Regions from separate parts of the Superficieibacter sp. BNK-5 genome, predicted to be linked through region 3. Evidence: predicted binding sites of a transcription regulator. Region 3 holds the regulator's gene; each other region holds the start of a gene.
What was found. The regulator Fur, encoded in region 3, represses iron uptake genes when iron is present. The targets are predictions, from matches to a motif close to ATAATAATGAGAACNACTATCAA.
Positions count from the first base shown of each region.

Region 1: a site for Fur is predicted at 4,917-4,939, ahead of ACMGGS_RS02915 (TonB-dependent receptor domain-containing protein). Genes of this name have one in related genera too.
Region 2: a site for Fur is predicted at 5,508-5,530, ahead of sodA (superoxide dismutase [Mn]). Genes of this name have one in related genera too.

Region 1 covers NZ_CP179893.1:602,216-609,749, forward strand. Annotated here, with positions in the region: gene ACMGGS_RS02900 (FecCD family ABC transporter permease) at 1-488, opposite strand, end outside; gene ACMGGS_RS02905 (heme/hemin ABC transporter substrate-binding protein) at 488-1,306, opposite strand; gene ACMGGS_RS02910 (hemin-degrading factor) at 1,303-2,355, opposite strand; gene ACMGGS_RS02915 (TonB-dependent receptor domain-containing protein) at 2,433-4,805, opposite strand; gene ACMGGS_RS02920 (SelT/SelW/SelH family protein) at 5,026-5,316, shown strand; gene leuA (2-isopropylmalate synthase) at 5,435-7,105, shown strand; gene ACMGGS_RS02930 (AraC family transcriptional regulator) at 7,095-7,534, opposite strand, start outside.
Region 2 covers NZ_CP179893.1:1,183,711-1,191,244, forward strand. Annotated here, with positions in the region: gene cpxR (envelope stress response regulator transcription factor CpxR) at 1-358, shown strand, start outside; gene cpxA (envelope stress sensor histidine kinase CpxA) at 355-1,728, shown strand; gene yiiM (6-hydroxyaminopurine reductase) at 1,759-2,433, opposite strand; gene ACMGGS_RS05700 (dihydrodipicolinate synthase family protein) at 2,583-3,479, shown strand; gene kdgT (2-keto-3-deoxygluconate transporter) at 3,532-4,530, opposite strand; gene sodA (superoxide dismutase [Mn]) at 4,814-5,434, opposite strand; gene rhaT (L-rhamnose/proton symporter RhaT) at 5,723-6,757, shown strand; gene ACMGGS_RS05720 (hypothetical protein) at 6,865-7,029, opposite strand; gene ptsP (phosphoenolpyruvate--protein phosphotransferase) at 7,085-7,534, opposite strand, start outside.
Region 3 covers NZ_CP179893.1:2,917,600-2,925,133, reverse strand. Annotated here, with positions in the region: gene pgm (phosphoglucomutase (alpha-D-glucose-1,6-bisphosphate-dependent)) at 1-1,510, opposite strand, end outside; gene seqA (replication initiation negative regulator SeqA) at 1,535-2,077, opposite strand; gene ybfF (esterase) at 2,259-3,029, shown strand; gene ybfE (LexA regulated protein) at 3,159-3,452, shown strand; gene fldA (flavodoxin FldA) at 3,603-4,133, shown strand; gene fur (ferric iron uptake transcriptional regulator) at 4,423-4,875, shown strand; gene ACMGGS_RS14015 (helix-turn-helix domain-containing protein) at 5,033-5,644, shown strand; gene chiP (chitoporin ChiP) at 5,692-7,098, opposite strand.

The sequences.
Region 1 (7,534 bases), 2.3 Mb from region 3:
AGCAGTCCAACGGCAGCGCCGCACAGCGCGTTAATGGCAATTCCCACCAGCAGCAGGCGCGACAGTGAATTATCGCGGGCCTTACTGAGCAGAAAAATCACCACCATCACCGCCAGGCTACCGATAAACGCTGCCAGCATCGGCGCATAGAGCGCCACCAGCGCGGGAACCGGCAACGGTAATACCAGCCAGCAGGCCACCGCCAGCGCGCTGCCGCTGCTAATCCCCAGCAGTCCCGGATCGGCCAGCGGGTTGCGAAACAGCCCCTGCATCACGCAGCCGGAGAGCGCCAGCGCCGCGCCGACCACCAGCGCCAGTAGCACGCGCGGCAAACGGATGGTCAGCCAGATCTGGCGCAGCGCGTCACCGCCGGGATGCCACAGACTCTTTAACGGCAACGCCATCGCCCCCTGGGTGGTTGCCACCAGCGTCAGGCCGACCAGCAATAACACCATTCCCCATAGTGAGCACACCACGGCGCGGTTCATCAGGGCAGTTGCTCCGCTTTTTGACGCAGATCGAGCAGCGCCTGCGGCGTGCGTATGCCAAAACCAAGCAGGGCCATATCATCAATAATCATTACCTGCTTATTACGCCCTGCAGGGGTCTGCGCCAGCCCTGGCAGTTTCCACAGGTTCTCTTCCCCACCCATGCTTTTAACCCCGTCGGCAGAGATCACGATCAGATCCGGCTGGCTGGCGATGACGCCTTCCTGCGAAAGACCGCGATAGTGCGCAAAGCCCTGCATGGCATTCTGTAACCCGGCTGCGCGGATCGCGCCATCGGCGGCGGTTTCCTGGCCGGCGACCATCGTTCCCATCCCGCCGTGGCTTAACAGAAACAGGACGCGCTTATTGACTGGCGATGTCGGCAGCGCAGCGATTTGCGCCTTCAGTTTTTGCCGCAGCCGCTCGCCTTCGGCATTTTTGCCGAGCGCGTCGGCGATGACGGCGACTTTCTTATCAATCGCCGTCAGCGAATAACCGCCGGGGACGTTCACCACCCTGACGTGGTTCTCCTCTACTTTTTGTAATACCGATGACGGCTGCGCCTGGTTGCTTGCCAGCACGATATCCGGGCGCAGCGACAGGATGCCTTCAGTATTGAGTTGCCGAACATAGCCGACATCCGGCACGTTATTCACCTCGGCAGGCCAGGTGCTGGTGGTGTCGCGCCCGACAAGCTGCGACTGCGCGCCCAGTCCGTAAACAATTTCGGTAATATCGCCGCCCAGCGTCACCACGTTCTGCGCAGCGGCGCTCGCCACCAGCGGGATCGCCGCCAGCAGCATCAGTATTTTTTTCATGCCGCTTGCCCTTCATTGCTCAACGCATCGATCTGCGCTCGCCACTGGGTTTGTTCCGGTTGGCCTTCGCTGCGCTGACCATAAAGCTGAGCGATTTGCGTACCATCCGCGGCGAACAGTTCAAGACTGGTGACATGGCCGTCGGCGGTCGGTTTGCGCGTTACCCAGCTTTCCGCAATTCCCGCCTCACGCAGGTGCAGAGTGAAGTTTTCATTGAAAATGTTGATCCAGCCTTTCATCGGGGTCAGTTTTTCCAGCGCGCCGGTGAAGATCTGTACACAGCCGCGATTACCGACAAAAATCATAATCTCGTTACCCTGCTGTAAGACGGTGTCCAGCAGGCGCGGCAGCGCGTCATTGCTCACCTGACAGGCAAGATCGTCGCCTGCCAGGCGAAAAGCCTGCTGGCGTGAGAGATTGTGTTTTTTCAGCAGACCAAAGAACTGATGCACATCGGTCATCGCCCGCCATTCCCGATCCAGCGCCGCGCCGTCGGCGCTTTGCGAATGCGGTTCGGCCACGGCGGCGGTGATCACCAGTGGCAGTTCGTCAGGCGTGGCGAAACGAGCGACCACTTCGCTCCACGCCGCCAGATCGGTCTGCGCTGTGACGTAGACTTTCAGTACCGCGTCGCCCTGCTGATCGAAGAACTGAATGCTCTGACGCTCGCCGCGCGGACTTTGTTCACGCAGGCTGAAGGCGCTGGCCCACTGACTGATAAACAGACGCAGATCGAGCGCGCGCGGGTTCAGCACCACCCCGGCGCGTTCACCGAGATGCTGATTGGTGAAACTGCCGGTGTGTTCATGGACGGCGTACTCGTTACGGCAGATGCATTTTGTGTCTCCCACCAGCTCCAGCGCGGCGAGGATTTCGCGCATTTCGCCCGTTAAACGCACGGCATCGTACCCCACGCGTGCGTGGGTTAATTCCGCTTCGCTGATGGTCATCTCAGTCGCGATATCACGGGCGTATTTTGCAGGATCCTGCGCTTTAATGGTCTGATATTGCTGCCAGATGGCGGATACATCTTTTGATGAAACAGACATAGTGTTCGCTTCCTGATAAGGTTAAAAACCCCCGGCAGCGATACCGGGGGGAGTAAGGATTAAGGATGACGTCTTAATCAGAAGTCTACGTTAACACCCAATTGCCAGGTACGACCCGGCATCACCGCCAGCGCCTTGTCATACGCATCCTGACGGGTGGACTCCTCAATGGTGCGACTGCTCAGGTAATCCCAGTATTTACGGTCGGTAATGTTATAGACGCCGCCGTTGAGTCTGACGTTCTTCGCCACCTGCCAGTACGCCGTCCAGTCCAGCAGACCATAGCCTGGCACCCGCATGTACTCATTGGTGGAGTCGGCGATCGTCGAACCGGTATTAGTGTAAGACTCACGACTGGTCGCGGTGGCGCGTTTGCCTTTCACGAAGGTGGCGGTCAACGCTGTGCCATACCGTTTCGCCGGATCGTCCCACGCAACGCCAGCGATCGCTTTCATCGGCGCGACGCTGTCCAGATCAATGTATTTATCCCCCATATAACTGGATTTTGATTTTCCTTCGGTATAACCATAGGCGAGCGTCGCACTCAGGCCATTCACCTCTTCAAACCAGGTGCCAAAGTTAAATTTAGCGCTAATTTCACCGCCGTAGATAAAGGCTTTATCCCGGTTTTCCGCCTGATAGGTGGTGTAAATATTGGACGGAACGTTGGTGAACCGGTCCGGATTCCCGGCGCGCGAGTAACGGGTATAGGCGATAAAGTTTTTATAGGCGTTATAGAACAGCGCGGTGCGCAGGGTGATGCCATCGGTCACGTCCCCTTTCATGCCCCACTCAACGTTATCGCTGGTTTCGGTTTTCAGATCGGTATTACCAATCAGCGCATATTGCTGTCTGCCTGCGTAGCTGGAGCCAAGATTCCAGGAGCCATAGAGCTGGCTGGCATTGGGGAACTGCGCACCGCGTTTGTATTGCAGGTACGTCATCAGGCGCGGAGTGATGTCGTACTGGAAGGTGAGTGACGGTAACAGTTGGGTATCGGTATTTTTGCCATATAACGTCGAGACTTCAGACTCATCCAGAACGTTACTGTTCGTCGTCAGACTGGAGAGATTATCCGGCTTCATTGACTGATGGACGACACGTGCGCCAGGGATGACGGCGAAATGGTGACCACCCGCGTCGAAATTAATCTGATCCTGCACGAAGGCACCGAGGGTATAGCTTTTGCTGTCCGCTTCCGGCTGCATAATTTCGCTGTACGCCGTTGGCGCTGGAGACTGTCTGAACGGACGCTTCGTTTCCGTGGTACTGACGTTAAACCCGGCGCTCAGATCGTGGCGTCCCAGCGTTTTCGCCAGCGCATTCTGAATGCCCCAGGTATCGGTGTCATAGTCTGAATAGACCGTCTGCATGGCGGTAGTAATGCTGTCCGGCATATAAGTGCGGTCATGCGCTTCAGTATGCTGGTAGTAGACTTTGGTCGACATGCTGTCCAGCCAGTCATTCACTGGCGTCCAGTCATCTTTCAGGCTGACGCCCCAGCGACGGGTCTGGCTGGTCTGTTGGGCATCACCAAGGATCTGGCTGCCGCTGCTGTTCCAGGAGTCGTAATGGGTATGGTTGGTTTTGTGGTAGTAATCCAGTGTACCGGTCAGCTTGTGCTCATCGTTCGGCTGCCAGATACCGGAGGCCATCATCGCATCAGAGTGCCAGTTAGCCGGGTACGCATCCACTGTATCACTGTTGTTGCGGGTTTGCTGACCGTCACGACGGCTGTAGACAAACACGCCGCGCAGGGTTTCATCCCCCGCCGCACCGGTCACGCCATTGTGCCAACTGCGATCGGCAGAGTCGTAATCACTCTGGTAGCCAAACCAGGTATTTTTTCCCGGATGCAGGTAATCGTCAGCGGATTTTGGGCGGAAAGAGACATTGCCGCCGATAGAGGTATTGGCCTGTTCGGTAGAGGTCGCGCCGGATTCAATATCAACATTGCCATACATATACGGATCGATGTAATCGCGGCCAATGCCGAACGTGTTCAATCCTGATCGGCTAACGTAACTGCGTCCAGTGGCGTCCGGCTGCGCGATCCCATCGACATCGATGCCAACGCGATTACTTTCCAGCCCACGAATGTTGTAGCCGGTATAACCGCCACGGTCAAAGCCGCTTTTGCCGTTGCCGGAACCTCCACTGGCCCCGGTCGCGCTGATTAACGGTTCATAACGCATAATAGAGCCAAAGTCGTTTGCGCCTTTATTTTGCAGGTCCTGGGCGCTGAGTGAATGCGTACTTCCCGCTTTCAGATCCGGCGCTGGCGCGGTGACAATCATCTCGTCAGCCGAATCCTGCGCGGTATTTTTTGCGGTAGTCGTTGAAGTACCGGTATCAGCCGCGAAAGCCGCAGTCTGATAGAGCGCTGTGAGTAATGACGTCACCAGAACGCTCTTCCTGAAACGTTGAGGAGAAATGTGCGATGTATGCATAATGTCTTGTAAACCTTAATTTTATTAGTATGAGGCTCACATTTCACTTCCACTGGCTGATTGAAAAAGCACTAACCAAAAAAACGCGTACTGTTATAAATTATGAAACGAATACTAATGATAAGTATTATCATTTGCAACAACTTCACAAAGTCTTCACATTTGTGACCCATTAATCGTAAATTGTGTGCTATGCCCTCCTGGTAAAATGAGAGAAAAAATGAGCAAAAACGCCGTCACATTGCAGTACTGTTCCCAGTGCAACTGGATGCTACGCGCCACCTGGATGGCGCAGGAGTTGCTGCAAACGTTTAGTACCGATCTCGATTCTGTGCGCCTGATCCCCGGCACCGGCGGGATTTTTGTTATCGATGTTGATGGTCACGTTATCTGGGATCGCAAGCAGGACGGCGGCTTTCCCGATGCGGCAGAGTTAAAACGCCGGGTGCGGGACTATTGTTTTCCGGAGAAAGCGCTGGGACATGTGGAGAAGAAAGACGATCGGGAATAATAGTGATTCAGCGCGGAGCTACAGTTGTCCTGTTTGAATAACAGGTTGTCATCTTCTGGTGAGTTTTCCGGCAGATTTAGCATGACACTGGGGTCTCTTAGTTAAAAGGAAACCCGGTATGCTGAAGAATCCTTCCCTCAAATACACACCCCATCCGCCAGTAAGCCTCAGCGACAGGCAATGGCCGAATAATACGTTGACCCGTCCTCCGCGCTGGCTATCTACCGATTTACGTGATGGTAATCAGGCGCTGGCTGAACCGATGGACGGTGCCAGGAAACGCAAATTTTGGGATCTGTTAGTTGCCTGCGGCTTTCGGGAAATCGAGGTCGCATTTCCTTCAGCCTCGCAAACAGACTTTGATTTTGTGCGATCGTTGATTGAAGAACAGCGTATTCCATACGATGTAAATATCCAGGTATTAACCCAGGCAAGGGAAGATTTGATTGCGCGAACGTTTGAATCACTGCGCGGCGTTCATCAGGCGACCGTGCATTTATATAATGCGACGGCACCGCTGTTCAGGGATATCGTGTTCCGTCAAACTCGCGATGAAATTGTTCAGCTTGCCGTCAGCGCGGCGCGGCAAATTCGCCAGTTATGCGATGAAACGCCGGAAACGGCATGGACCTTCCAGTACTCCCCTGAAACGTTCTGTTTTACCGAACCTGAGTTTGCCCTGCAAATTTGTGAGGCCGTTGCGGCGGTGTGGGATCCGCATGATTCCCGTCCCATGATTATCAATCTCCCCGCGACGGTTGAAGTCAGTATGCCTAACGTTTATGCCGATCAGATAGAGTATTTCTGCCGTCATTTCTCACGCCGCCAGCAGGTGTGTATAAGCGTTCATCCCCATAACGATCGTGGGACAGGGATTGCCTGTGCTGAGCTTGCATTACTGGCAGGCGCGGAACGTGTTGAGGGCTGTCTCTTCGGAAACGGCGAACGGACGGGGAATGCAGATCTGGTAACGCTGGCGCTAAATCTTTATACCCAGGGAATTTCACCCGGCCTCGACTTTAGCCAGATGAAAAAGGTCGTTGAAGTGGTCGAAGAGTGTAATCAGTTGCCCGTTGCGCCGCGCCATCCCTATGCAGGTGAGCTGGTATTTACAGCGTTTTCTGGCTCTCACCAGGACGCGATCAAAAAAGGTTTCGCGGCAAGACAACACTCACCGGATACGCTCTGGCAAATCCCCTATCTGCCACTCGATCCGGCAGACATAGGGTGCAGCTATGAAGCCGTCATTCGGGTAAATAGCCAGTCAGGCAAAAGCGGCGCAGCCTGGCTTCTGGAGCAAAATCACAATCTTGTTCTGCCTCGCCAGCTGCAACAGGCCTTTAGCCTTCGCGTGCAGGAAGCCGCGGAGCGCGGAGAAAAAGAGATGTCGCAAATGGCCGTCTGGGCGCTTTTTCGCCAGTCATATGGGCTTGTTGACGCGCCCCCGCTTCGGTTAGAGAAATATAACTGTAACAACCATCCCGATCAGCGTACCACCCTTTCTGCCGAGATTATCTGCCAGGGTAAGCGGTTGAGTTTGCAAGGCGAAGGAAATGGCTTCCTGTCTGCGGCGCTCACGGCGCTTTGTCGTGAAGTAAAAGCAGAGCTTGAGATTGTTAGTTATCAGGAACATACGCTGGGTAAACGTAGCGACAGCCGCTCTGTCGCCTATGTGTGTTGCCAGGACCGGACGGGAAAATGTGCATGGGGCGTCAGTATTGACAGTGATATTAGTCGGGCCTCACTACAGGCTATGCTGAATGCGGCGGAGGATTTCGTCACTGGCTAAAGTAATCACTGGGCGAGACGCCCATTACCCGCCGAAACATCACGCTGAACGCGCCGGGGCTGGCATAACCGGAATCCAGTGCCACCCGGGTGATCTGCTCGCCCTGCGCCAGACGCGTCAGGGCATGCAGAAGACGAGCCCGCCTCACCCACTCACTGAACTGCATGCCGGTTTGCTGATAAAAATGGCGGTTGAGTGTACGCCCGCTGGCGCTGATTTTTATGGCTGCTCTGGTAACAGACCACGTTTCATGCGGCGCGTCGCGCACGGCCTGGCAAAGCTGCCTCAGACGTTCGGAAGCTGGCTCCGGCAGGTGAAACGGCAGCGTATCCATCAGGCGTAGCTCATCAAGCATCAGCTCATGAATGCGCTCAGCGCGGCTTGCGGGTGGGTAATCGGCAGGAAGATGCAGTGCAGAAACGATAAGCT
Region 2 (7,534 bases), 1.7 Mb from region 3:
CCTGCGCCGTTCGCACTGGAGCGAGCAGCAGCAAAATAGCGATAACGGTTCGCCAACGGTCGAAGTGGATGGCCTGAGCCTGAATCCGGGACGTCAGGAAGCCAGTTTTGACGGTGAAACGCTGGAGCTGACCGGTACGGAGTTTACCCTGCTCTATCTGCTGGCCCAGCATTTAGGCCAGGTGGTTTCCCGCGAGCATTTGAGTCAGGAAGTGCTCGGTAAACGCCTGACACCGTTTGATCGCGCTATCGATATGCACATCTCCAACCTGCGGCGTAAGCTGCCGGAGCGGAAAGACGGGCATCCGTGGTTTAAAACGCTGCGCGGTCGTGGGTATCTGATGGTTTCGGCTTCATGATTGGAAGCCTGACCGCCCGCATCTTTGCTATCTTCTGGCTCACGCTGGCGCTGGTATTGATGCTGGTATTGATGCTACCCAAGCTGGATTCACGCCAGATGACCGAGCTGCTGGAAAGCGAGCAGCGTCAGGGTGTGATGATTGAGCAGCATGTTGAAGCTGAGCTTGCCAACGATCCACCCAATGATTTGATGTGGTGGCGTCGGCTGTTCCGCGCGATCGACAAATGGGCACCGCCGGGGCAGCGTCTGGTCCTTGTGACCAGCGAAGGCCGGGTGATTGGTGCCGAACGTAATGAAATGCAGATCATCCGCAACTTTATCGGTCAGTCGGATGATGCCGACCAACCGCAAAAGAAAAAATATGGTCGGGTTGAACTGGTCGGGCCGTTTTCGATTCACGATGGCGAAGATAACTACCAGCTGTACCTGATTCGCCCTGCCAGCAGTTCACAGTCCGACTTTATCAACCTGCTGTTTGACCGTCCGCTGCTGCTGCTGATTGTCACCATGCTGGTCAGCGCGCCGCTGCTGCTATGGCTGGCATGGAGTCTGGCAAGACCGGCGCGTAAGCTGAAAAATGCGGCGGATGAAGTCGCGCAGGGTAATTTGCGCCAGCATCCGGAGCTGGAAGCCGGACCGCAGGAATTTCAGGCAGCCGGGGCCAGTTTTAACCAGATGGTGACGGCGCTGGAGCGCATGATGACGACCCAGCAGCGCCTGCTGTCGGATATCTCCCATGAACTGCGCACCCCGCTCACCCGTCTTCAGCTCGGCACCGCGCTGCTGCGGCGTCGCAGCGGCGAAAGTAAAGAACTGGAGCGTATCGAGACCGAAGCGCATCGGCTGGACAGCATGATTAACGATCTGCTGGTTATGTCGCGCAACCAGCAAAAAAATGCCCTGGTCAGCCAGACCATGAAAGCCAATCAGCTATGGGGCGAAGTGCTGGATAACGCGGCCTTTGAAGCCGAGCAGATGGGTAAATCCTTTACGATCGAATATCCGCCTGGCCCGTGGCCGCTGTACGGGAACCCAAGCGCCCTGGAAAGCGCGCTGGAAAATATTGTGCGTAATGCGCTGCGCTACTCGCATACCACAATTTCAGTCGGTTTTGCGGTAGATAAAGAGGGCATCACCATCACCGTTGATGATGATGGTCCGGGCGTCAGTCCGGAAGACCGGGAGCAGATTTTCCGCCCGTTCTACCGTACCGATGAAGCGCGTGACCGCGAGTCAGGCGGCACCGGCCTGGGGCTGGCCATTGTTGAAACCGCCATCCAGCAGCACCGCGGCTGGGTTAAAGCGGAAGACAGCCCGCTCGGCGGTTTGCGTCTGGTGATCTGGCTGCCGCTGTATAAGCGGGCGTAAGGTCTTCCCCAGCGTGAAGCTGGGGAAAGGCTACTTTCCCCACAACCGACGCGAATTATCCTCGATCTTACCGCTCGTCCGCCGCTTCTGCAGGGTTCGCGTCCAGCTTGCTGACAAACCTGCCGCTGACAGCAAACGATGATACTGCTCATCATCAAACGGCATTGACCAGGCAATCACCCCGGCTTCATGCACCGTCACATCGCTTACCCGCGATGCCAGCACCAGCGGAGCCTCGGCTGAGACCTTGCCACCCGCCACGACCCGATACAGCCAGCCGGTTTTTCCGCTCGCCTGCATGATGGACGCCATATCGCTGATAGCAAAATGAAAGTTCAGCTTAAAGCACGGCGATCGCGGCTGCGTTACCTGGATAAAGGTCTCACCCCAGCGGAAGATATCGCCGATAAACACGTTCTGTTCGTTCAGCCCCTCGGTTGACAGATTCTCACCAAACGCGGGAGCCACAAACAGATCCTCCTGCTCAGGAAACTCACGCGCCCAGTGGAGATAGTGCTCCCGGGGATAGTGGCACAGTGCGCGGTCGGGTCCGCCGTGGATTTTGCTTTCTGCCTGCTCATCACCGGTCAGCCCCCGCTCCGTCAGCGTCAGTTCGCCCGCCACCTGCACCTTCGCAATGGCGCTGGGACGGCTTCCTTCGTAGTCCTGAACCCTGCCAGTGAACCCCTCAACCGGATATCGCATCTGTATCTCTCTTCCCGACAAATTTGCTCCATTAAAGCATATTTTTTACCCGTACCTTCCAAAATGCGAACCACGTTCACATGGCGCGTTGCCAGACATGCTATTTATTAAAATGATTTTGAAACAGCATTTCATAATAAGGAGTCAACGTGACGGTACAATCGCAATTTGCTGGCGTCTGGTGCCCTGCCATTACGCCGCTGGATCAAGACGGAAAGCTCGACCTGAACGGCCTGAAGCAGCATCTTCAACGCCTGACCAGGGCAAATATTGACGTGATTTTGTTGATGGGCAGCATCGGCGAGTTTGCTTCTTTTACGCTGGAAGAGCGATTAACCTTAATTCGCGAGGCCAGGACGATGAGTTCGCTCAAGATGGTTGCCAACGTGTCATCGACCTGTATGAACGATATTCAGCGCATGGCGGAGGAGGCGTACCGCGTTGGCTACGATGCGGTGATGGTGTTACCGCCTTATTATTACGGGCAAACGCCGAAGCAATTGCTGAGTTATTTCCGCCAGCTGGGTAACATACTCAGCGGCCAGTGGTTTGCCTATAACTTTCCGGCTCGCACCGGCTGCGATTTAACGCCGGATCTGATTGCCACCCTCGCCGCTGAATTCCCGCACTTTGCCGGGATTAAAGATACCGTCGATTGCCAGTCTCATACCCGCAGTATGATCCAGGCGACCCGCGCCGTGCGTGAGGATTTTGCCGTACTTTCTGGCTATGACGAATATTACATCCCCAATCTGCTGGCGGGCGGCGCTGGCGTGATCTCCGGTTTAAACAATGTGATGCCAGAGCTATTTGTCAGCGCCCGCGAAGCATTTAAGCAAGGCGACCTGGAGACGTTACGTGAGATACAGCAGAACATCGGCACCTACATGTCCATCTATGCAATTGGCGATGATTTTGTCTCAACGATTAAGACCGTGGTATCGCGTAAATTCGGCTATTGCACCGGGGTATCGCGAAATGCGGGAGGCGCATTAAACGAACACGAGTGCCGCACGATTGATGAGGTGTTTGATATCAAGAGCTAAAAGAAAAAGCCCGGCAGCAGCGCTAACCGGGCTTTTTCAGAAAGACTACCTATTATTCTACTGTTCCCAGCACATGTGCTTTCGCGGCTTCGGCTTTTGCCGCTCTGGCTTTCACCTTCCGTGACCAGATGGAGGTCAGGATCGGCACCAGAATGGAGGTCACAATCACCGATGTGGCGACCAGCGAGGTAGCCGCAGGGGCCATCGGTTTAAATTCCGGGATCATCTCCGCGATCAGGACCGGCGTTGCCACCGCGGCACCCGCCGAGCTGGATGCGGCAATTCCCGCTGTACCGTCACCGCCACCGATCAGTTTATCGGCAATAATCAGCGGGATGCCCGTCACGATAATCACCGCCACGCCCAGCAGAATACCCAGCAATCCGGTTTGCGCAATCACGCTTAAATCAATGGTGTTGCCCAGCGCGAAGGCGAAGAAAGGGATCAGCGTTTGTACCGCTTTGCTGAAAAACTCCCGTAATTCCGGGTCCAGATTACCCAGCGTAAAACCCACCAGGAAAGGTAAGACAGCACCGACAAAAACGTGTGGCTCAAATGACGCAATACCTGCGGTGCCCAGAATAATCATGGTCATCAACGGACCCGACTCCAGCGACATCAGAACAAATGCGCCCGCTTCTTCTTTGGTGCCGTACTGCTGCATAATGGAGGCGTACAGCCCGCCATTGGTCATGTCCATCGCGGCCACCAGCGCCAGCGTGGAGAGTCCGGCGAAGAACCCTACCTCTACGCCGTGCTCCGGAATGATGCGCGAGGCAATCGCGGCTACCAGCCAGGCCACGGCAATCTTGGTTACTACCAGCGTGCCGGATTTACGCAGTACCGTTCCCGTCGCGCTCAGCTTAATCGATGCGCCCATACAGAAAAACCAGACTGCCAGAATCGGCACTGTCCCGGTAATCATACCGTTGGTGAACGACCCGAAGTATTTTCCTGCCCCCGGCGCAAAGGTATGGCACAGCGCGCCCAGGAACAGCGGGACGAGCATCATGCCCCCCGGAATTTTTTCAATCTTGCGTTTAATCTGCATCTTCTTCACCTGTAAACATAAAAATGGGGCGATTTTTATGGGCGAGCGCACCTCAGTCACAAAGTGCTCCCGTATCGATGAAAGGAAGATAATCATTCAACGAAACTATAAAAGTGATCCTGAACACACAAATTGAAACGCAGTTTCTATTTTAATGGATCATTGTTTTTTATTTGATACAGATCACCATAGCACCCTGAACCATGGCATAAAAAAAGCCCCCGCGGCAGAGCCTGCGGAGGCTTTTGCTCTACACCTCAGTGCAGAGTGTTAATCAGAAGACTTATTTTTTCGCCGCAAAACGCGCCGCAGCTTCATCCCAGTTCACCACGTTCCAGAACTCTTTGATGTAGTCCGGGCGACGGTTCTGGAATTTCAGATAATACGCATGTTCCCACACATCCAGGCCCACAATCGGGAAGCCAGAAACACCGGCAACGGCTTCACCCATCAGCGGAGAGTCCTGGTTAGCGGTAGAAACCACAGCCAGTTTGTCATCTTTCAGCACCAGCCATGCCCAGCCGGAACCAAAGCGGGTAGCGGCCGCTTTCTCAAACTCTTCTTTGAATTTTTCCACGGAGCCAAAATCGCGCTCGATAGCGGATTTCAGATCGCCCTGTAGGGTGGTGCCTTTTTTCAGGCCTTTCCAGAACAGGCTGTGGTTAGCGTGGCCGCCGGCATTGTTGCGCAGCACGGTTTTCTTGTCCGCCGGAACCTGATCCAGTTTGGTGATCAGCTCTTCTACCGGCAGATTAGCCAGTTCCGGCAGGCTTTCCAGCGCGGCATTGGCGTTATTAACATAGGTCTGGTGATGTTTGGTGTGATGGATCTCCATCGTCTGCTTATCGAAATGCGGTTCAAGGGCATCGTAGGCATACGGCAGGGATGGCAGTGTATAGCTCATAATCATCTCCATTATTGTCGGGCGGCAGATGTGTTAACGCCGCGTAAGCAGTTGGTTCATTATAGTTAATTAAATGATATTGAAAATGTTTATCAATGCCGTAGTTTTAATAAGGTTATAACTTTAGGTTATGAAGCCAAAATTGTGAGCTTGCTCATTCGATTACTCGGTTCATTGCCAGTGTGCGACACAACGCGGCAATCCGCTGAAGGTTACTTTACAGCACAATTTTTACACTCATCGGGTCGGGGGTGTTTTACCGGCCATAAAAAAGATGAGGATAAATGCATGAGTAACATGATTACGATGGGTATTCTTTGGCATTTGATAGGCGCAGCCAGTGCAGCCTGTTTCTATGCCCCGTTCAAAAAAGTCAAAGGCTGGTCGTGGGAAACCATGTGGTCAGTCGGCGGTACTGTCTCCTGGCTGATTTTGCCCTGGACGATCAGCGCCATTCTGCTGCCCGACTTCTGGGCGTATTACGGTTCTTTCAGCGCTTCCACGTTGCTGCCAGTGTTTCTTTTTGGCGCGATGTGGGGCATTGGTAATATCAACTATGGCCTGACCATGCGCTATCTCGGCATGTCGATGGGCATTGGCATTGCGATTGGCATCACGCTGATTGTTGGCACGCTGATGACGCCGATCCTGAACGGTAATTTCGACATCCTGATCCACACCCGTGGTGGCCGTATGACGCTGCTGGGCGTGCTGGTCGCGCTGGTAGGCGTGGGGATTGTTACCCATGCTGGTCGGCTCAAAGAACGCCAGATGGGTATCGAAGCGGAAGAGTTCAATCTGAAAAAAGGCCTCCTGCTGGCGGTGATGTGCGGGATCTTTTCCGCCGGCATGTCGTTTGCGATGAACGCCGCCAAGCCGATGCATGAAGCGGCGGCGGCGCTGGGCGTCGATTCCCTGTACGTTGCTCTACCAAGCTACGTGGTGATTATGGGCGGCGGTGCGCTGATCAACCTCGGCTTCTGCTTTATTCGTCTGGCAAAAGTGAAAAATTTGTCGGTAAAAGCGGACTTCTCGCTGGCAAAACCGCTGATCGTCAGCAATATCCTGCTGTCAGCACTCGGCGGGTTGATGTGGTATCTCCAGTTCTTCTTCTATGCCTGGGGCCACGCGCGTATTCCGGCGCAGTACGATTATGTCAGCTGGATGCTGCATATGAGTTTCTACGTGCTGTGCGGTGGGATTGTCGGTCTGGTACTGAAAGAGTGGAATAACGCCGGGCGTCGTCCGGTCAGCGTGCTGAGCCTCGGCTGCGTGGTGATTATTGTCGCGGCAAATATTGTCGGACTGGGCATGGCGGGTTAACGGATGCCCCCTGCTGGCACGGCAGGGGGACGTCGGTTACGACGAATGTCGGCCCCCGTTGAACAGCAGAAACAGGTAACAGCATACCGGCACCAGAAAACTCATCTTCAGGCCGAGATCCGCGCGGCATCGTCCTGCAACCCGCTTAAGGTGCGGGAAAAAATAATCGGGTATAACACCGAGTTCATCACGCCAATCGTCAGCAGGCAGTAGCCTCCCGCACGGCTGGCCAGCACGATCGCCGCAAGCGTCAGCACGATAGCGCCGGTCACGCAGCAGCAATACATCCTTAACTGCCCGATAGCCACGCTACCGGGCAAACGTGCCTCAGAGTGTCAGTTCGCGCTCAAGTCGTGCGGTCATGTCACCGGCATCTCTGCCTTGCAATAGCTGCTGGCGGAAATCGTCATGCATCAACTTGCGTGCCAGCCGCGAGAAGATTTTCATGTGATCGCCCTTCTCCTGCTCGCTCACCGTCAGCATAATCACCAGCGAGACGTCTACCCCCTCTCCCCACGATAACGGCGTCTTCAGGCGCATTAGCGACACACTGCTGTTCAGTACCGCTGCGGATTTACAGTGCGGGATGGCGACTGCAAAGCCGAGCGCGGTGGAAAAAACGGCTTCCCGCTGCCAGATGGCGGTCTCGACGTCCACCCCCGAGCGCACCCGCTGTTCAATCTCAAGGTTATCCGTGAGCAGCTTGATGGCCTCCGCCTTGCTGGTGACGTCCCGATCCAGCAATAACAGAGCCGGATCGAAAACGGGTAGCACGCT
Region 3 (7,534 bases):
ACCAGCCATTGTCAGTCATCACTTTCAGACCGCCAATCGCTGCGCCGTTGCCCGGTGCCGCGGTTAAACGCGCGGTGATCGGGTCGCCTGCCAGAGTGTCGGCACTGACCATTTCCGGAGAGAGTTTAGACAGCGCGGCTTTCTGTGCTGACGTGGCACTCGCCCCCAGACGGTTGTAGCTCGGCGCACCAAAGCGTGCGGCCAGCTCGTCATAATGCTGCTGCGGGTTTTTCCCGGTAACGGCGGTGATTTCTGCCGCCAGCAGGCACATGATGATGCCGTCTTTATCCGTTGACCACGGGGTACCGTCAAAACGCAGGAACGAGGCACCCGCGCTTTCTTCACCACCGAAGCCGAAGCTGCCGTCAAACAGACCGTCAACAAACCATTTAAAGCCTACCGGCACTTCCACCAGCTTACGGCCCAGATCGTTCACCACACGGTCAATCATCGCTGACGACACCAGTGTTTTACCGACCGCAACGTCTTTGCCCCACTGCGGGCGATGCTGGAACAGGTAGTTGATCGCCACCGCCAGATAGTGATTAGGATTCATCAGACCGGCTGGGGTCACAATCCCGTGGCGGTCATAATCCGGGTCGTTAGCAAACGCCAGATCGAATTTATCACGTAGCGCCAGCAGCCCTGCCATCGCGGATTCCGAAGAGCAGTCCATACGGATCACTTCGTCTTTATCGAGATGCATAAAACGGAACGTCTGATCGACATGATCGTTCACGATGGTCAGGTTGAGCTTGTAATAGTCAGCGATGCGTTTCCAGTATTCGATACCGGAACCACCCAGCGGATCGACACCCAGCGTCAGGCCCGCTTTCTGGATCGCCGCCATATCGACGATCTCAGCCAGCCCTTCGATAAATGGCTGCACCAGATCCTGCTCTTTCACATGACCTGACGCCAGCGCGGCATCCAGTGCCAGACGCTTCATGCCTTTCAGACCGTCAGCCAGCAACGCGTTAGCACGATCTTCCACTACTTTGGTGACGTTAGTATCGGCCGGACCACCGTTTGGCGGGTTATATTTGATACCGCCATCTTCCGGCGGGTTGTGCGACGGCGTGATGACGATGCCGTCAGCCTGCGCGCCGCCTTTTTTGTTATGTACCAGAATGGCGTTTGAAACCGCCGGCGTCGGGGTAAAGCCGTTATTCTCCTGGACAATCATGTCCACGCCATTGGCGGCCAGCACTTCCACAACGGAAATAAAAGCTGGCTCCGACAGCGCGTGGGTATCTTTGCCTACGTAGCAAGGACCAGTGATGCCGTTTTTCGCCCGCTCTTCGGCAATCGCCTGTGCAATCGCCAGAATGTGGGGTTCGTTAAAGCTTTGACGAGCTGCGCTACCACGGTGGCCGGAGGTACCGAACTTAACGGCGTGTTCCGGATTGCCCGCTTCCGGTTTCAGGACATAATACTGAGACGTCAGCTGAGCGACGTTGATCAAATCACGTTGTTGTGCGGGCTGACCCGCACGATTGTGAACTGCCATTGCCTGATCCTTCTGATGCAAGGGTTAAATAGTGCCGCAAACCTTTTCAATCAGTTCCGCCGGGAACTGCATTGATTGCATGATATGTTCAATCATGCCGCATTTACGACCGGTATTGGTATTAGTAATCACCCAGTATGGGGTATCCGGCACCTGTTTCGGTTTAGTCTGATTACCGCTTTGTAACAGCGTTTGTTCGTCAGCCGCAAAATACACGCGGGTACGCCCGTGCAGTGACTCGGTGGCTTCGGCAAACGCCGTGTTATCCAGTGAATAGAGTGTAGACAGGATCAGCATGAAGCGGTTTACCGCCTTACGCTGTTCGGCATATTCATCAGACAACAGCAGCTCACGCATCGCGCGGACGTTATCTTTAGGGGTGTTAACCGGTTTTTTCTCAACCACCGGAGCGGGTGCGCTCACCGCTTTATTTACCGGCGTGACAGGCTGTGATGCGGCAGAAAATTTCAGTATGCGCCGTAAAATGTCGGACGCGCTCTCACCAATGTGCTGAGTGTGGCTGGCAATATAGCGATAGAGCTCATCATCAACTTCGATCGTTTTCATCTTGATCCAGTACGATATTTTTAAGTACAAGTTATTGAGATTATAAGGGCAAATCTCAACTGCGGATAGCGTCAAGCCTGGATGACCGCAAAAGTCCGGAAACTTCTGAAAGCTTGCAGCCGGGCGGCAGAATGTTCACCATAATACCTTAACCTGCCAGAGCGAAAAAAAGATCTTTGCCATGAAATTAAATACCCGCACGCAATCTGCACAACATTCTTCTGATGCTTCACCCATCGTACTCGTTCACGGGCTGTTCGGCAGCCTCGATAATCTGGGCATCCTCGCCCGCGATCTGGTCAGCGATTACGACATCCTTCAGGTAGACATGCGTAATCATGGTCTCTCGCCCCGCGCCCCGGAGATGACTTATTCCGCAATGGCGCAGGATCTGCGGGATACGCTGGATGAACACGGGATAGAGAAAGCCACCTTTATAGGTCATTCCATGGGCGGTAAGGCCGTCATGGCCCTGACCGCGCTGGCGGCAGAGCGGATTGATGGGCTTATCGCCATCGATATTGCGCCGGTCGATTACGCCGTGCGTCGCCACGATGAAATCTTTGCCGCAATTAATGCCGTTACCGATGCGGGCAGCACCACGCGTCAACAAGCGGCTGCGGTGATGCGCGAATACCTTAACGAAGAAGGTGTGATCCAGTTTTTACTGAAATCGTTTGTCGACGGCGAATGGCGTTTCAACGTGCCGGTACTGTGGGAGCAATATCCGCATATTGTCGGCTGGGAGCCGGTCCCGGTCTGGGATCGTCCGGCGCTGTTTATTCCCGGCGGCAATTCGCCCTACGTCACCGAAGCCTACCGTGAGCCGCTGCTGGCACAATTTCCGCAGGCGAAGGCGCATGTGATTGCCGGGGCGGGCCACTGGGTACATGCGGAAAAACCGGAGGCGGTATTGCGGGCGATCCGCCGCTATCTGGCCGAACTCGCCTGATTAAAAATCCAACGTCCGCACGCCAGATTGCCCGCGGGCGTTGGCGTGCTTCCTGCACTGATGTATGATGGCGCGCTACCCAACCGGGCAATGGCCCGGCTGCTTGTTTCCCCGAAGTCACTCTTAATCATGGCAAAAGAACAAACGGACCGTACGACAATAGATCTGTTCGCGAATGAGCGTCGCCCGGGAAGACCCAAAACCAATCCCCTTGCGCGTGATGAACAGTTACGCATCAACAAGCGCAATCAGTTAAAACGCGACAAAGTACGCGGCCTGAAGCGCGTTGAGTTAAAACTCAACGCTGACGCGGTTGATGCCCTCAACGAACTGGCGGATGCGCGCCAGATCAGCCGCAGTGAGCTGATCGAAGAGATTTTACTCAGCCAGCTCGCGCAGTTGCACGGGCAGGATATTGTCTGAAAAAGCCCTCGATCCCCCTTTTCATGTAGCAGAGAGTGCAGTCGGGCGTGATTGCTATTTCCGCGTACTTCTCTGTTCTGCTATGATTGCCCTTATCCGTGTGCAATACGCCACCACCATATCAATAAGTATCAAGAGGTTATTTTACTCATGGCAATCACAGGCATCTTTTTCGGCAGCGATACCGGCAATACCGAAAATATCGCGAAGATGATTCAAAAGCAGCTAGGTAAGGATGTCGCCGATGTGCATGACATTGCCAAAAGCAGCAAAGAAGATCTCGCGGGCTACGATATTCTGCTGCTGGGCATTCCTACCTGGTACTACGGTGAAGCACAATGTGACTGGGACGACTTCTTCCCGACGCTGGAAGAGGTAGACTTCAATGGTAAGCTGGTGGCGCTGTTTGGCTGCGGTGACCAGGAAGATTATGCCGAGTACTTCTGTGACGCGTTAGGTACTATTCGCGATATCATTGAGCCGCGCGGCGCAACGATTGTGGGTCACTGGCCAACGGCAGGTTATCATTTTGAAGCGTCTAAAGGCCTGGTCGATGACGATCACTTTGTTGGCCTGGCCATTGATGAAGACCGCCAGCCGGAACTGACAGCAGAACGCGTAGAGCAGTGGGTGAAGCAGATTTCCGATGAGCTGCACCTGAGCGATATCATCAACGCCTGATGCTGATATGACGCAACCTTCTGGTTGCGTCATACTGATAGATATAAGCAATCAAAATAATTGCTACAATTTTTTAACTTTTCAGTACATATCTGTACAATAGCCACTGATTTAACGAGGTCAGCGCCGCTTTGCGGACCCCCCCTCGTTTTAAACGCTAACTTTGTCTGATACTTGCAGTTTTCAATCAGGCATGGCAGTTCTATAATGAGAGGCATTATGAGCGATGCACTCTCTGTAAATACTTCCCTGTGGGGAGTGAATCTTATAGCAACAGGACAGATTCCGCATGACTGACAACAATACCGCATTAAAGAAAGCAGGCCTGAAAGTCACGCTTCCCCGGTTGAAAATCCTGGAAGTGCTTCAGGGACCTGACAATCATCATGTCAGCGCGGAAGACTTATACAAACGCCTCATTGACATGGGCGAAGAGATTGGCCTCGCCACCGTCTACCGCGTTCTGAACCAGTTTGACGATGCTGGCATTGTCACCCGCCACAATTTTGAAGGCGGAAAGTCCGTTTTCGAACTGACTCAGCAGCATCACCACGATCACCTGATTTGCCTCGACTGCGGCAAAGTGATCGAGTTCAGCGATGACTCGATTGAGTCGCGTCAGCGTGAGATTGCGGCTAAACACGGTATTCGCCTCACCAACCATAGCCTTTATCTGTATGGTCATTGTGCTGAAGGCGACTGCCGCGAAGACGATAATGCGCATGAAGGCTTAAGCAAGTAATGGCATCACAAGCCAGCCTCCCCGGCTGGCTTTTTTTATTCCCTTTCCCTGCCCGTATATTCAGATTTCATCAATACTTTTTATTCTTTGCCCTGGCTAGTATGCCCGCTTTCAGGCGTTACGCCTGTACGACAATGAAGTTGACAAGGATCGCGTCATGCAGCAACACGTCCTCCTTCAGAAGGCGCTCGCCCACATTCTGACTATTTTCGATGATGGCGCTAACAAACGTCGTTTACTGCGTCACAACTACCTGACGTTTCAGGCAGATACGATCTGTTTACTGTATGCCGGTGATTATTCGCTTCTGCGTCGTCATGATGAGTTGCTGGTGACCCGGGCGCTGGCTCCCGGCATCGTTGGTCTGATCCTGCCCGGTATGGCGGAACAATTTGTCACAATCCGCGCAGACAGTGATTGTGACTATCAACTGGTCAGCCATGACGCTTTTTTTACGCAGATCGATGAGCAGCAGGCCCATCATCAGGTATATACCCTTTTGCTGGCGCAGATCACCCGGCAATACCAGCGGGAAGAGCTGCTTTTAGGTTACAGTAGTCTGGTTGCGGTTCAGGGGGCCATTGTGCTGCTTGATCGGCTTGAACCGACGATTCGCGCCAGTACGAATGTTGCCGATTTCGTGGTTAAGTCGACTAACTTATCGCGGAGTATCGTCATGAAATCGATGGCCTTTTTGCGCCAGCAAAACGCGATTGAGATCACTAAAGGCAAGCTTACGCGCATCAATCGTCTTCCTGATATCCATTAAAAAACCCGGCACGCTTGCGCGGCCGGGTTGGAAGAGCGTTGCCTGCATCAGAAGATGGTAAACGGCGCAATAACCATAAATTTCACATCGCGCTCATCCTGGAAGATGTTGCCGTATCCGCCACCGTAACTCGGAATATCGGAGTGGTTGTCGTATTCGGTGAAGTGCAGTTTGAACATCGTCCCCTTCGCCCGGCCATCCTGAAGGGTGTAAACCGCATCCAGACTGTATGAAGACTCTTCGATGGTGCGGTCTTTATCGTAGTAAGCGTCCGGGTTAAGCTGCCAGGTTGAAGGCTTCGCATCCCAGGCGTACACATAAGAAGCGCCGACGCTCAGGCCCGGCAGATCCCAGTTTTTCAGGTCGTACATCGCGCCGAAGAATACCGCTTTTTCACCGTTGGCGTTAAAGTCAGAACGGTTATCCCACCAGATATCAAGGCGGCCGTTAGAGGAAGCATAGGTCGGCGTCATACGTTGCAGGAAGAAACCCTGCTGGCCGTCGGCTTTCACCCAGGTCCCTTCCAGACGCAGATCGACAACTTCCGCCACTTTATAGCCGAAAGTCAGTGCCTGAAGCCAGGCCGTGCCGTCGTAAATATCGTTGGTACTGTGATCGTCAACTTTATCGCGAGTGCCGTAGAACTGATAGCTGGTGGTTAAAGGCGCACCAGCCACATCGAATTGATAGCTGGCTTTAGCAAAATACTGATCGATGTAACCTTCAGCCTGACCAAAAGCGGCTTCGAGCACGAAGTTGTTTTTGAAATCGTATTTAGCCCCGATAGAGTGCAGGTAATCGACCTTCGTCTTTTGGTCATTCTGGTAAAAATGATCCATTTCAACGTGCCACGGTGCTTTGTAGTCGTTGGTCCACATATACGAGAAGCTCAACGCGCCCGCATCGCCATAGTCGAAATTCGCCCCGGCCTCAGCGCCCTGATAGGTGCCCGGCATAAAGCTCCAGTGCGGGGCCAGCAAGGTTTGCCCGGTCGGCTGAATATAGCCCGCGCGCGCCCAGGCGGGTCCATATTTGAATTTTGCTGCCGCTTTATACAGGCTTATCCCGCTTTTATCGCCGGACCAGTCTTCATCATAGGCCTTGTTACTTTTAGAAAAGGCAATTTCGTTCGGGTGTGCGCTGTCGCCATTTTCAGCCATTTCAATCGCCGTAAAGGCTGCAATATCAAGGCCGAACATATCAGCGGCGTAGCCGGACTGGAAATCAAGGTTCGCGTTCCAGGTGGCATGAGAAAGGTTAACTTTGTACTTATCTTCATCAGTGACATCTTTACGGTCACGTTCACGCTGCCAGTAATAGATACCGCCAGTGAGGGTTGAATCGTCGAAAAATCCTTCGGCTTTGGCCTGCGGGGAAGCCATCAAACCAGACATTGCTGTGACGCCGGCAATAGCCAGCGCCAGCGTACTACGTTTGCCACTGAACGTACGCATGGGGTGATCCTCTTTGACTTTTAAAAACGCCGACTAACGCGGCGATAAAATAAAATTAAAAAGTGGCCAGCTAAAAATGTGACTGGCTACTGTAATTCAGAGTATTTTTCGCGGCGCGAATTATCAATCTTTTTTAGCGGGAAAAATGCAGGAGTATGACGAAGCGCACATAATTAATCGTATTTTGTAACAATTTCATGCGCCAAAATGAGAGTGTCACAAGGGCGATAACGCCGATTAAACAGTGGCTTAGATCTGATATTATTAAGAATGAAGATCACCGGCGATAAAGGATCAAAATCATTAATTCGCGTCGCGAATATATTTAGCCATGTGATTATTTTGCTGATAGTGCAAATAAAAAAACGCCGCACAGCGCGGCGTTCAGACTGCTGGCAAACGTTATCTCGTGGAATTTTGCCCGGTGGCGCTGCGC